Regions from separate parts of the Bacillus sp. NEB1478 genome, predicted to be linked through region 2. Evidence: a T-box and tRNA genes for the amino acid it is inferred to sense, from the RefSeq annotation. Region 2 holds a T-box; the other regions hold tRNA genes.
The links. A T-box is a leader RNA that pairs with one kind of tRNA and senses whether it is charged. The one in region 2 lies ahead of alaS (alanine--tRNA ligase), so its partner is inferred to be a tRNA-Ala.
Positions count from the first base shown of each region.

Region 1 (4,337 bases), 1.5 Mb from region 2:
AACGCTTCTTGGTCCCCTTTTTTCACTTGGGCAACCATATTCGCTATTAAGGCATCCATTCATTATCACCACTCGGATTTTATTTACGTTTGTTTCAGAAATAAGTTTCAACATCTTTTATTCTTTTTTTATTTTATCATGCCGCGGAATTTGACGAAATGAAAAGGTATAATTTTCTAAAAATGGGGTTTTGAAAAAAACATGCCTGGGAATATTAAGTTTATAAAATAATTATCCCATTAGAGAGGTGTTATTCTATGTATAGAGATGTATTAATTGAACAAATTGAACACTCCCGGCAGCAGATGAATGAGTTATCAAAACATCTTCCTTTAATTGCGGAGGAAGTTGTTGAACTCTCTCAAGAAATCGATCAACTACTCAATCAGTACCAAAGAATCAACGATACTATAAATGATAAAGAAAAGTTGCTCCCGTAAATACAGAAGCAACTGTTTCATTTACTATAGATTTATAAAAGTTTTTCACCAAATAAAGATCCCATTAAAGCTACAGCAACTGTAGCCGTTTTGTTTTTCTCATCGAGAATTGGATTTACTTCTACAAATTCAGCAGAAGTAATAATTTCTGCTTCAGCAAGCATCTCCATAGCCAAATGACTCTCTCTGTAACTAATTCCTCCAAGAACAGGAGTCCCTACGCCTGGAGCATCATGAGGATCCAATCCATCAAGATCTAAGCTCAAATGAACACCATCTGTATGTGATAGGTATTCAATCGCCTCTTCCATAACTTTGGTCATACCAAGACGATCAATTTCATGCATCGTATATACTCTAATGCCTTTTTCCTTAATGAGTTCTCTTTCTCCTTCATCAAGAGAACGCGCACCGATAATTACAATATTTTCAGGCTTAATTTTAGGAGCATAGCCGCTAATATTCGTTAGCTTTTCATGGCCAATTCCTATACTCGCCGCCAATGGCATACCATGAATATTTCCGCTTGGAGAAGTATCTGCCGTATTCAAATCACCATGGGCATCATACCAGATTACCCCAAGGTTTTTATAATGCTTAGATACCCCAGCTAAAGTACCGATAGCTATACTATGATCTCCACCTAAAACGAGTGGAAATTTATTTGATTTTATTACTCCTGAAACGGCTTCTGAAAGTTTTTCACTCGCCTCAATTACACCGTTTAAGTTTTTTAATTTTCCATCGTTCGCTGTATCCTGTTTTTCAGGAAGTGCGATTTCAATATTCCCCATATCTTCAACTCTATAATGAAGGTTTTCTAATCGCTCTACAATCCCCGCATATCTGATGGCACTTGGTCCCATATCCACACCGCGGCGCATTTGTCCTAAATCCACTGGAACACCGATCATTGTTATATCTTTCTTCATTTCTTTCTTCCTCCCTTATTACAAAGAAACAAATACCTATGTCTATTGTATATGTAAGGGTTTTCATGGTTCAACTGGACAAAAATTTGCATAGATATACTAAAATATAAGGACTTTCGGAAGTGAAATACATATTTATTAGTTAAATTAAAAAATGAAGATGGAATCGTCCATCTTCAAACAGTTGTGTTCTCTTGTTTTCTTTCTTGCGATTCAATAAAAAAAATTCAGGCATCAGCCTGAATTGTCATTAGTTATGTATATGGTGGAGCTTAGCGGGATCGAACCGCTGACCTCCTGCGTGCAAGGCAGGCGCTCTCCCAGCTGAGCTAAAGCCCCAACAAAAGATAATGGAGCGGGTGATGAGAATCGAACTCACGACCAGAGCTTGGAAGGCTCTTGTTTTACCATTAAACTACACCCGCAGTATTAAAAAATTATTACCTATGTTTCTAGAAGTTATACAAAAATGGTGGAGGGGGACGGATTCGAACCGCCGAACCCGGAGGGAGCGGATTTACAGTCCGCCGCGTTTAGCCACTTCGCTACCCCTCCACATATAAAAAAAAGACTAACATTATCAATTTAATTTTTTGTTAAAATAAAATTGATGGTGCCGGCTAGAGGACTTGAACCCCCAACCTACTGATTACAAGTCAGTTGCTCTACCAATTGAGCTAAACCGGCAAGTAAATAAATGGTGGAGGATGACGGGTTCGAACCGCCGACCCCCTGCTTGTAAGGCAGGTGCTCTCCCAGCTGAGCTAATCCTCCGTGAAAAATATATGGTGACCCGTACGGGATTCGAACCCGTGTTACCGCCGTGAAAGGGCGGTGTCTTAACCGCTTGACCAACGGGCCATTTATTTTATTTATATGGAGCTTCCAACCGGGCTCGAACCGGTGACCTCTTCCTTACCATGGAAGCACTCTACCTGCTGAGCTATGGAAGCAAAGAAAGTAAATGGCTCCACAGGCAGGACTCGAACCTGCGACCGATCGGTTAACAGCCGATAGCTCTACCACTGAGCTACTGTGGAATAACATAATAATATACAATCCACTAAACGGAAATCCTTTTAATTTTAAGACTATAGCCCAGCGACGTCCTACTCTAACAGGGGGAGACCCCCAACTACCATCGGCGCTGAAGAGCTTAACTTCCGTGTTCGGTATGGGAACGGGTGTGACCTCTTCGCCATCATCACTGGACCAAGTTACATATGTAACATCTTAAAATCTTTATCCTGTTGGACAAGATAAATTTTATAATATTTCATTATAGAAATCAAGAGAATCTTTATCGATTTTTAAAATCAATATGCATGCTCTCTCAAAACTAGATACGACGTTTCCAAACGTTATGCTTTTTTAAGGATAAGCCCTCGACCGATTAGTATCTGTCAGCTCCACGTGTCGCCACGCTTCCACACCAGACCTATCAACCTCATCATCTCTAAGGGGTCTTACTCACTTGACGTGATGGAAATCTCATCTTGAGGGGGGCTTCATGCTTAGATGCTTTCAGCACTTATCCCGTCCACACGTAGCTACCCAGCTATGCCCCTGGCGGAACAACTGGTACACCAGCGGTGTGTCCATCCCGGTCCTCTCGTACTAAGGACAGCTCCTCTCAAATTTCCTGCGCCCGCGACGGATAGGGACCGAACTGTCTCACGACGTTCTGAACCCAGCTCGCGTACCGCTTTAATGGGCGAACAGCCCAACCCTTGGGACCTACTTCAGCCCCAGGATGCGATGAGCCGACATCGAGGTGCCAAACCTCCCCGTCGATGTGGACTCTTGGGGGAGATAAGCCTGTTATCCCCAGGGTAGCTTTTATCCGTTGAGCGATGGCCCTTCCATGCGGAACCACCGGATCACTAAGCCCGACTTTCGTCCCTGCTCGACTTGTAGGTCTCGCAGTCAAGCTCCCTTGTGCCTTTACACTCTGCGAATGATTTCCAACCATTCTGAGGGAACCTTTGGGCGCCTCCGTTACTGTTTAGGAGGCGACCGCCCCAGTCAAACTGCCCACCTGACACTGTCTCTGAACCGGATCACGGTTCTAGGTTAGAATTTCAATACAGCCAGGGTAGTATCCCACCGACGCCTCCACCGAAGCTGGCGCTCCGGCTTCTCAGGCTCCTACCTATCCTGTACAAGCTGTACCAAAATCCAATATCAAGTTGCAGTAAAGCTCCATGGGGTCTTTCCGTCCTGTCGCGGGTAACCTGCATCTTCACAGGTACTATAATTTCACCGGGTCTCTCGTTGAGACAGTATCCAAGTCGTTACACCTTTCGTGCGGGTCGGAACTTACCCGACAAGGAATTTCGCTACCTTAGGACCGTTATAGTTACGGCCGCCGTTTACTGGGGCTTCAATTCAGAGCTTCTCCTAAAAGGATAACCCCTCCTCTTAACCTTCCAGCACCGGGCAGGTGTCAGCCCCTATACTTCACCTTGCGGTTTCGCAGAGACCTGTGTTTTTGCTAAACAGTCGCTTGGATCTATTCACTGCGGCTCTCTCGGGCGATAAACCCTATCAGAGCACCCCTTCTCCCGAAGTTACGGGGTCATTTTGCCGAGTTCCTTAACGAGAGTTCTCCCGATCATCTTAGGATTCTCTCCTCGCCTACCTGTGTCGGTTTGCGGTACGGGCACATCTTTCCTCACTAGAGGCTTTTCTTGGCAGTGTAGGATCAGGGACTTCGGTACTAAATTTCCCTCGCCATCACAGCTCAGCCTTCACGTTGGACGGATTTGCCTATCCAACAGCCTAACTGCTTAGACGCACTATTCCATCAGTGCGCTCACCCTACCTTACTGCGTCCCCCCATCGTTCAAACGGAAAGGAAGTGGTACAGGAATATCAACCTGTTATCCATCGCCTACGCTTTTCAGCCTCGGCTTAGGCCCCGACTAACCCTGAGCGGACGAGCCTTCCTCAGGAAACCTTAGGC
Region 1 is NZ_CP134049.1:3,753,846-3,758,182, forward strand. It holds gene sigW (RNA polymerase sigma factor SigW) at 1-59, opposite strand, end outside; gene RGB74_RS19075 (aspartyl-phosphate phosphatase Spo0E family protein) at 258-440, shown strand; gene rocF (arginase) at 473-1,372, opposite strand; tRNA gene RGB74_RS19085 (tRNA-Ala) at 1,636-1,711, opposite strand; tRNA gene RGB74_RS19090 (tRNA-Gly) at 1,724-1,797, opposite strand; tRNA gene RGB74_RS19095 (tRNA-Tyr) at 1,843-1,927, opposite strand; tRNA gene RGB74_RS19100 (tRNA-Thr) at 1,984-2,059, opposite strand; tRNA gene RGB74_RS19105 (tRNA-Val) at 2,071-2,146, opposite strand; tRNA gene RGB74_RS19110 (tRNA-Glu) at 2,159-2,233, opposite strand; tRNA gene RGB74_RS19115 (tRNA-Thr) at 2,250-2,325, opposite strand; tRNA gene RGB74_RS19120 (tRNA-Asn) at 2,338-2,412, opposite strand; rRNA gene rrf (5S ribosomal RNA) at 2,469-2,584, opposite strand; rRNA gene RGB74_RS19130 (23S ribosomal RNA) at 2,746-4,337, opposite strand, start outside.
Region 1: it has a tRNA-Ala gene. The T-box ahead of alaS (alanine--tRNA ligase) is inferred to sense a tRNA for this amino acid. The anticodon was not compared.

Region 2 (4,337 bases):
TAAACGGTAAGCAGCTTCACCCGTTACTGCTTCAATACGGCGGGTACCTGCACCAATACCTGATTCAGAAACAATCTTAAAGAGTCCGATCTCCGCTGTATTGTTTACGTGACAGCCTCCGCATAGTTCAAGACTGTAATCACCGACTTTTACTACACGAACCGTTTCTCCATATTTTTCGCCAAACAGAGCCATTGCGCCCATTGCTTTTGCTTCTTGAAGATTTTTGACCATTTTTTCAACCGGGATGTTTGTCCATACTTTTTCATTTACGATTTCTTCGATTCTCTCAAGTTCTTCAGGAGAAATGCTTCCGAAATGAGTAAAGTCAAAACGTAAGCGGCTGCCTTGTACAAGAGATCCCGCTTGGTTTACATGTGTTCCAAGAACATCCTTTAATGCCTGATGCAGAAGGTGTGTAGCAGTGTGGTTTTTCACAACTTTTGCACGAGTTAATTCATCAACCTGAACGGAAACATGCATGTTATTTTCTAGAATACCGTGCTCTACGATAACAGTATGCAAGTTCTGTCCATTAGGAGCTTTTTGAACATCTTTCACCCGTAATTGCAGTTCAGATCCAGTGATTGTTCCTTCGTCCGCAATTTGTCCGCCGCTCTCAGCATAAAAAGGTGTTTGATCTAAAATAATCTGCGCTTCTTCACCGGAAGAAACCATCGCTACTCTTTCTCCATTTTGAAGTACTTCAAGAATCTTTGCTCTACCATTTAGGTGATTATATCCTGTAAACTCACTTTTAACCGTGATGTCGGAAAGAACTCCACCTTGAACTTGCATGCTGTCCACTTCTTGTCTTGCAGCACGAGCACGTTCACGCTGAGCTTTCATTTCGTTCTCAAAACCTTGTAAATCGACTTCCATTCCATTTTCTTCTGCATACTCTTGTGTCAGTTCAAATGGGAAACCGAACGTGTCATATAATTTGAATGCATCATGACCAGAAATGACTGTGTTTCCTTTAGATTTTTCTTGAGAAATCACTTCTTCTAAAATAGCGAGACCTTCGTTTATCGTTTCATGAAATCTTTCTTCTTCTGTTTTTACGACTTTTTGAATAAAAGGAATTTTTTCTTTTACTTCCGGGTAAAAATCAACCATAATATCTGCAACTGTTGGAACGAGTTCATACATGAATGGTTTGTTGATACCGATTTTTTTTGCAAAACGGATCGCTCTTCGGATCAGTCGTCTAAGTATATACCCTCGGCCTTCGTTTGATGGAAGAGCACTGTCACCGATTGCAAAACTTACCGTACGAATGTGGTCTGCAATTACCTTGAATGCAGTATCGGTTTCAGAGCTCGTGTCATATGTTGTGTTTGCAATTTTTTCGGTTTCTTTAATGATCGGCAAAAACAGATCCGTTTCAAAGTTCGTTCGCGTATCCTGAATAACGGAAACCATTCTTTCAAGACCCATTCCTGTATCAATATTTTTCTTAGGAAGCGGAGTATATGTCCCGTCTGGATTATGATTAAATTGAGAAAAAACTAGGTTCCAAACTTCTAAATATCTGTCGTTCTCTCCGCCAGGATAAAGTTCAGGATCTGCAGGATCATTTCCATAAGACTCTCCACGATCATAGAAGATCTCCGTATTTGGACCGCTTGGACCTTCACCGATATCCCAGAAGTTTCCTTCAAGACGTATAATACGTTCTTCTGGAAGACCAACTTGCTTCGTCCAGATTTCAAATGCTTCATCATCTTCAGGATGAATCGTTACAGAAAGCTTTTCAGGATCAAACCCGATCCAATCTTCGCTTGTTAAAAATTCCCAAGCCCAAATAATCGCTTCTACTTTAAAATAATCACCAATCGAAAAATTACCCAGCATTTCAAAAAATGTGTGGTGCCTAGCCGTTATTCCAACGTTCTCAATATCATTTGTTCGGATAGACTTTTGAGCATTCGTAATACGAGGATTTTCTGGAATCACTCGTCCATCAAAATATTTCTTTAACGTAGCTACACCGCTGTTTATCCATAATAAAGTCGGATCTTCATGAGGAACAAGTGATGCACTTGGCTCCACACGATGTCCTTTTTCCTTAAAAAAGTCTAAGAACATTTGTCTAACCTGAGCTGAAGTCAGCATTTTCATTTCATTGCATCTCCTTTAGTTTGTTTTTATTTTTTTTTGAGTAAACAAAAAAACTCCCATCCCTAAATAAAACAGGGACGAGAGTTTGGCTTCACGCGGTACCACCCTGGTTACATGCAAAAATACATGTCACCTCAAACGCCTTAACGCGGCATCACGGCAGATTTTCCTTCTGCACTCCAGAGTAGCTTTCGGTTTTTCTTCTTCCTAAAACACCTTTCAGCCGGTGGGTGTTTCTCTCTTTCGGAAGGGCTAAAACGTACTGATCTCTTTCAACGTTTTTAAATCTTCTAGCGTTAGTATACGTTTTTTCAATTTGGCTTGTCAATCAGATCTTTCAATCGATGTTCCCGTATATGTATGACAATCACTTTTATGACTGCGAATACTGGTACAGCTAATATCATACCAGGAACACCGGCAAGCTCACCGCCAAGAAGAAGTGAAAAAATAATAAATACAGGATGAATGTGCAGATTTCTTCCTACGATGAACGGACCGAGAATATTTCCTTCTATAAACTGTAAAACAAGCATAATTCCTATTGTAAACCAAACCATCTTCCAGGAAATCGTAAGCGCAATTAAAATAACCGGTATCGCTCCTAGAATGGGTCCAAAGTATGGAATAATATCTGTTATTGCAATTATAATTCCTAAAAGAATAGGATAGGGCATGCCTACGATCCAAAGAGCAATCATTGCTGCTGCTCCCAATATTGCCCCTACAAATAATTGCCCCCTTATATATCCCCCTAAAGAACAATCGATATCCTCTAATAGATGTTTCCCTTCGTGCCGAAATTTTCGAGGCGTTATGTACCAGGCTGCTTTTTTAATTTTTTCAAAATCGTTTAAAAAATAAAAAACTAAAAATGGAACGACAATAATAACCAGTATATAATCAAAAAGCTTTTTTAAAGAAAATATTGCACTTGTTAAAATATTTTGTGCATTCTTTTCCATTTTATCGATGTAGTGTTCAATTTTTATATGAACACCATATGGCAAAGCAGATGTCCCTTGATCTACTTTTGAAAGCAGTACTTTATAATCAGCCGCCAGCCCTGGTAAATTTGACAAAAGTTCTTTTAATTGAACGATAAAATACGGAAACCCTTTAATGATTCCATATGTTAAACCCCCGAAAAAAAGAAAATAAATAACCAATATGGCAACAAATCTAGGCATGCCCTTTTCATGAACATACTCCACAATAGGATGAAGCAAATACGTTATGAGAGCAGCTAAAAAAAATGGCAAAAGAACTCCTTTTAATGCTTTTAAAAAAGGGGAGTAAAGAGGACTGAGTTTCATGAGCAGATACAGACACAAAAAAAGAAGCAAGAGAATGGTCAGCCTGTATACCCATTTCATTCTGTTTTCTTTTTTCAAACAATATCACCCTTTTCTAAAAAACCCCGTCTTCATAATAGACGGGGATAATTTTAATATATGGCTTTAGCGATTTTTTTTCTGATCCTCTTCATCCTTCTGGATGTCCAAAGATCACCTATATCAGAAAAATTCATAGACATTCTTCTGTTACCGTTGTTTCTCATCGCATATGTTGCCGCTCCAATACCAAGTGCGATCAAAGAACTCATAGTCCTGTTCATGCTATTCACCTCGACATCAGAGTATCGTTTTTACCACGTATTTTCCTTATAGGACAGATCCTGATCTTCAAACAAGTCATCGAGGGATGTTAATGAACCGTCTTCTTCCACTTGATGCAGGGACAGTCTTCCTTTATCTATGGAAAGTTCAATAAAACAATTCCAGCAATAATACTGGTTTACCCCGATTTTCCCAATATCTTTTCTGCTGCAGTTTGGACATTCCACTTGCTCTCTCTCCTTTTATTTTACTTTTACAAGGGTGTCCTGAATGAGCAATAAATATACGCAATATAGGATGTTTGAATAAAAAGCAAAGTCATATAAAGAAAAAAGAAATGTTCGATAAGATGCGATTGTGCATCCTTCGAACATTTCTAGTTTGTTTCTTCAAACAAGGAATCATTCAATAAATCTTTTTCCAATAGTGATTCTTTTAGACGGTGCTTCAGTCCTGAGTATCGTTCTGATTCATCAGAGCGGCTAATTGCCCAAGAAAATGCTTCTTCTTCACCGCAAAGGATTAAATATTCTTTGCTTCTTGTGATGGCTGTATAGATTAAGTTGCGCTTAAGCATGCGGTAATAACTTTTTA
Region 2 is NZ_CP134049.1:1,359,628-1,363,964, reverse strand. It holds gene alaS (alanine--tRNA ligase) at 1-2,124, opposite strand, end outside; T-box leader at 2,195-2,409, opposite strand; gene RGB74_RS06500 (AI-2E family transporter) at 2,436-3,518, opposite strand; gene RGB74_RS06495 (DUF3918 family protein) at 3,572-3,742, opposite strand; gene RGB74_RS06490 (hypothetical protein) at 3,773-3,970, opposite strand; gene RGB74_RS06485 (SF1B family DNA helicase RecD2) at 4,120-4,337, opposite strand, start outside.

Region 3 (4,337 bases), 1.5 Mb from region 2:
CTGTTACCTTCTTCGGCTGGCCTTTCCAGACCACTTCACCTACCTCGTTCCTTTGTAACTCCGTATAGAGTGTCCTACAACCCCAGAGGGCAAGCCCTCTGGTTTGGGCTGATTCCGTTTCGCTCGCCGCTACTCAGGAAATCGCATTTGCTTTCTCTTCCTCCGGGTACTTAGATGTTTCAGTTCCCCGGGTCTGCCTTCTCATACCCTATGTATTCAGATATGGATACCATCCCATTACGGATGGTGGGTTCCCCCATTCGGAAATCCCCGGATCAATGCTTACTTACAGCTCCCCGAGGCATATCGGTGTTCGTCCCGTCCTTCTTCGGCTCCTAGTGCCAAGGCATCCACCGTGCGCCCTTTCTAGCTTAACCTTATATTGATGTTTGATAAGCATCGAATCTCTTCGTTGACTTCGTCTTTCCGGTGCTCATGTATCGAAACACACTCCGCTCCTTCAAGACTTTGTCGCCTCGATCTTCTCGCTTCTGAAACATCAAACAGTTCTTGCTTGGCGCAGATAAATAATATATATCTGCCTTGCATATTGTTTGGATGTCGATATCTAGTTTTCAAAGAACATAAAACCATTAAAAAAGGCATCATCGTAAGATGTGCAATGGTGGAGCTTAGCGGGATCGAACCGCTGACCTCCTGCGTGCAAGGCAGGCGCTCTCCCAGCTGAGCTAAAGCCCCAAATGTTTGGGTTTTATAAAAATGGTGGGCCTAAATGGACTCGAACCATCGACCTCACGCTTATCAGGCGTGCGCTCTAACCAGCTGAGCTATAGGCCCATAAAGGAATGTTGAAGTTCCTTCAAAACTGAACAAAAGAAGAATAGGCGTACTTACGAAACAGACTAGCTGTCTCATAATCTCCATAGAAAGGAGGTGATCCAGCCGCACCTTCCGATACGGCTACCTTGTTACGACTTCACCCCAATCATCTGTCCCACCTTCGGCGGCTGGCTCCCAAAAGGGTTACCCCACCGACTTCGGGTGTTACAAACTCTCGTGGTGTGACGGGCGGTGTGTACAAGGCCCGGGAACGTATTCACCGCGGCATGCTGATCCGCGATTACTAGCAATTCCGGCTTCATGTAGGCGAGTTGCAGCCTACAATCCGAACTGAGAGTGGCTTTTTGGGATTGGCTTGGCCTCGCGGCTTCGCAACCCTTTGTACCACCCATTGTAGCACGTGTGTAGCCCAGGTCATAAGGGGCATGATGATTTGACGTCATCCCCACCTTCCTCCGGTTTGTCACCGGCAGTCACCTTAGAGTGCCCAACTGAATGCTGGCAACTAAGGTCAAGGGTTGCGCTCGTTGCGGGACTTAACCCAACATCTCACGACACGAGCTGACGACAACCATGCACCACCTGTCACTCTGTCCCCCGAAGGGGAAAGCTCTATCTCTAGAGTGGTCAGAGGATGTCAAGACCTGGTAAGGTTCTTCGCGTTGCTTCGAATTAAACCACATGCTCCACTGCTTGTGCGGGCCCCCGTCAATTCCTTTGAGTTTCAACCTTGCGGTCGTACTCCCCAGGCGGAGTGCTTAATGTGTTAACTTCAGCACTGAGGGTGGAACCCCCCAACACCTAGCACTCATCGTTTACGGCGTGGACTACCAGGGTATCTAATCCTGTTTGCTCCCCACGCTTTCGCGCCTCAGCGTCAGTTACAGGCCAAAAAGCCGCCTTCGCCACTGGTGTTCCTCCACATCTCTACGCATTTCACCGCTACACGTGGAATTCCACTTTTCTCTCCTGCACTCAAGTCTCCCAGTTTCCAATGACCCTCCACGGTTGAGCCGTGGGCTTTCACATCAGACTTAAGAGACCGCCTGCGCGCGCTTTACGCCCAATAATTCCGGATAACGCTTGCCACCTACGTATTACCGCGGCTGCTGGCACGTAGTTAGCCGTGGCTTTCTGGTTAGGTACCGTCAAGGTACGAGCAGTTACTCTCGTACTTGTTCTTCTCTAACAACAGAGCTTTACGACCCGAAGGCCTTCATCGCTCACGCGGCGTTGCTCGGTCAGGCTTTCGCCCATTGCCGAAGATTCCCTACTGCTGCCTCCCGTAGGAGTCTGGGCCGTGTCTCAGTCCCAGTGTGGCCGATCACCCTCTCAGGTCGGCTACGCATCGTCGCCTTGGTGAGCCGTTACCTCACCAACTAGCTAATGCGCCGCGGGCTCATCTGTAAGTGTCAGCCGAAACCGACTTTCAAAAAGAAGAAATGCTTCTTCTCTTGTTATCCGGTATTAGCCCCGGTTTCCCGGAGTTATCCCCGTCTTACAGGCAGATTACCCACGTGTTACTCACCCGTCCGCCGCTAAATCAGAGGAGCAAGCTCCTCTTCATTCGCTCGACTTGCATGTATTAGGCACGCCGCCAGCGTTCATCCTGAGCCAGGATCAAACTCTCCATAAAAGTGTTTGTCTTGCTCGTTTTTAAAACTGACGGAATTAATTCTTAATTCCTTACCTATTTCTTTTGTTCAGTTTTCAAAGAACTTTTAAGCATTAAAAAAGAAAATGTCAGAAACATTTTCTGAAAATGGTGGAGCTTAGCGGGATCGAACCGCTGACCTCCTGCGTGCAAGGCAGGCGCTCTCCCAGCTGAGCTAAAGCCCCAAATAACTTATACAGTTATAATGGTCGGGAAGACAGGATTTGAACCTGCGACCCCCTGGTCCCAAACCAGGTGCTCTACCAAGCTGAGCCACTTCCCGTAAAACATGGCGCGCCCTGAGAGATTCGAACTCCCGACCTTTTGATTCGTAGTCAAACACTCTATCCAGCTGAGCTAAGGGCGCATGTATGTGGTGCCGAGGACCGGAATCGAACCGGTACGGTAGTCACCTACCGCAGGATTTTAAGTCCTGTGCGTCTGCCAGTTCCGCCACCCCGGCACATACATAAATAAATCTGGAGCGGAAGACGGGATTCGAACCCGCGACCCCAACCTTGGCAAGGTTGTATTCTACCACTGAACTACTTCCGCGTATATTTAATTTTAAAAAGGAAATTGGTGCGGGTGAAGGGACTCGAACCCCCACGTCAAAGACACTAGATCCTAAGTCTAGCGCGTCTGCCAATTCCGCCACACCCGCGTTAAAAATGGTGAGCCATGAAGGATTCGAACCTTCGACCCTCTGATTAAAAGTCAGATGCTCTACCAACTGAGCTAATGGCTCTTGCAAAATGGTGCCGGCTAGAGGACTTGAACCCCCAACCTACTGATTACAAGTCAGTTGCTCTACCAATTGAGCTAAACCGGCAAGTAAGTAAATGGTGGAGGATGACGGGTTCGAACCGCCGACCCCCTGCTTGTAAGGCAGGTGCTCTCCCAGCTGAGCTAATCCTCCATATAAAATTATCTAGCCTAGCGATGTCCTACTCTAACAGGGGGAGACCCCCAACTACCATCGGCGCTGAAGAGCTTAACTTCCGTGTTCGGTATGGGAACGGGTGTGACCTCTTCGCCATCATCACTAGACCAGAAAGCGAGTTTTTTATCTCGACAAGATAAAATTATACTCTATAAATTTGATTAATGCAAGAGATTTTTTATTGATTTTTGATCAATATGTATGTTCTCTCAAAACTAGATACGACGTTTCCAAACGTTATGCTTTTTTTAAGGATAAGCCCTCGACCGATTAGTATCTGTCAGCTCCACGTGTCGCCACGCTTCCACACCAGACCTATCAACCTCATCATCTCTAAGGGGTCTTACTCACTTGACGTGATGGGAAATCTCATCTTGAGGGGGGCTTCATGCTTAGATGCTTTCAGCACTTATCCCGTCCACACGTAGCTACCCAGCTATGCCCCTGGCGGAACAACTGGTACACCAGCGGTGTGTCCATCCCGGTCCTCTCGTACTAAGGACAGCTCCTCTCAAATTTCCTGCGCCCGCGACGGATAGGGACCGAACTGTCTCACGACGTTCTGAACCCAGCTCGCGTACCGCTTTAATGGGCGAACAGCCCAACCCTTGGGACCTACTTCAGCCCCAGGATGCGATGAGCCGACATCGAGGTGCCAAACCTCCCCGTCGATGTGGACTCTTGGGGGAGATAAGCCTGTTATCCCCAGGGTAGCTTTTATCCGTTGAGCGATGGCCCTTCCATGCGGAACCACCGGATCACTAAGCCCGACTTTCGTCCCTGCTCGACTTGTAGGTCTCGCAGTCAAGCTCCCTTGTGCCTTTACACTCTGCGAATGATTTCCAACCATTCTGAGGGAACCTTTGGGCGCCTCCGTTACTGTTTAGGAGGCGACCGCCCCAGTCAAACTGCCCACCTGACACTGTCTCTGAACCGGAT
Region 3 is NZ_CP134049.1:3,825,188-3,829,524, forward strand. It holds rRNA gene RGB74_RS19520 (23S ribosomal RNA) at 1-377, opposite strand, end outside; tRNA gene RGB74_RS19525 (tRNA-Ala) at 624-699, opposite strand; tRNA gene RGB74_RS19530 (tRNA-Ile) at 722-798, opposite strand; rRNA gene RGB74_RS19535 (16S ribosomal RNA) at 888-2,437, opposite strand; tRNA gene RGB74_RS19540 (tRNA-Ala) at 2,565-2,640, opposite strand; tRNA gene RGB74_RS19545 (tRNA-Pro) at 2,662-2,738, opposite strand; tRNA gene RGB74_RS19550 (tRNA-Arg) at 2,746-2,822, opposite strand; tRNA gene RGB74_RS19555 (tRNA-Leu) at 2,830-2,918, opposite strand; tRNA gene RGB74_RS19560 (tRNA-Gly) at 2,936-3,010, opposite strand; tRNA gene RGB74_RS19565 (tRNA-Leu) at 3,036-3,119, opposite strand; tRNA gene RGB74_RS19570 (tRNA-Lys) at 3,128-3,203, opposite strand; tRNA gene RGB74_RS19575 (tRNA-Thr) at 3,212-3,287, opposite strand; tRNA gene RGB74_RS19580 (tRNA-Val) at 3,299-3,374, opposite strand; rRNA gene rrf (5S ribosomal RNA) at 3,390-3,505, opposite strand; rRNA gene RGB74_RS19590 (23S ribosomal RNA) at 3,649-4,337, opposite strand, start outside.
Region 3: it has a tRNA-Ala gene. The T-box ahead of alaS (alanine--tRNA ligase) is inferred to sense a tRNA for this amino acid. The anticodon was not compared.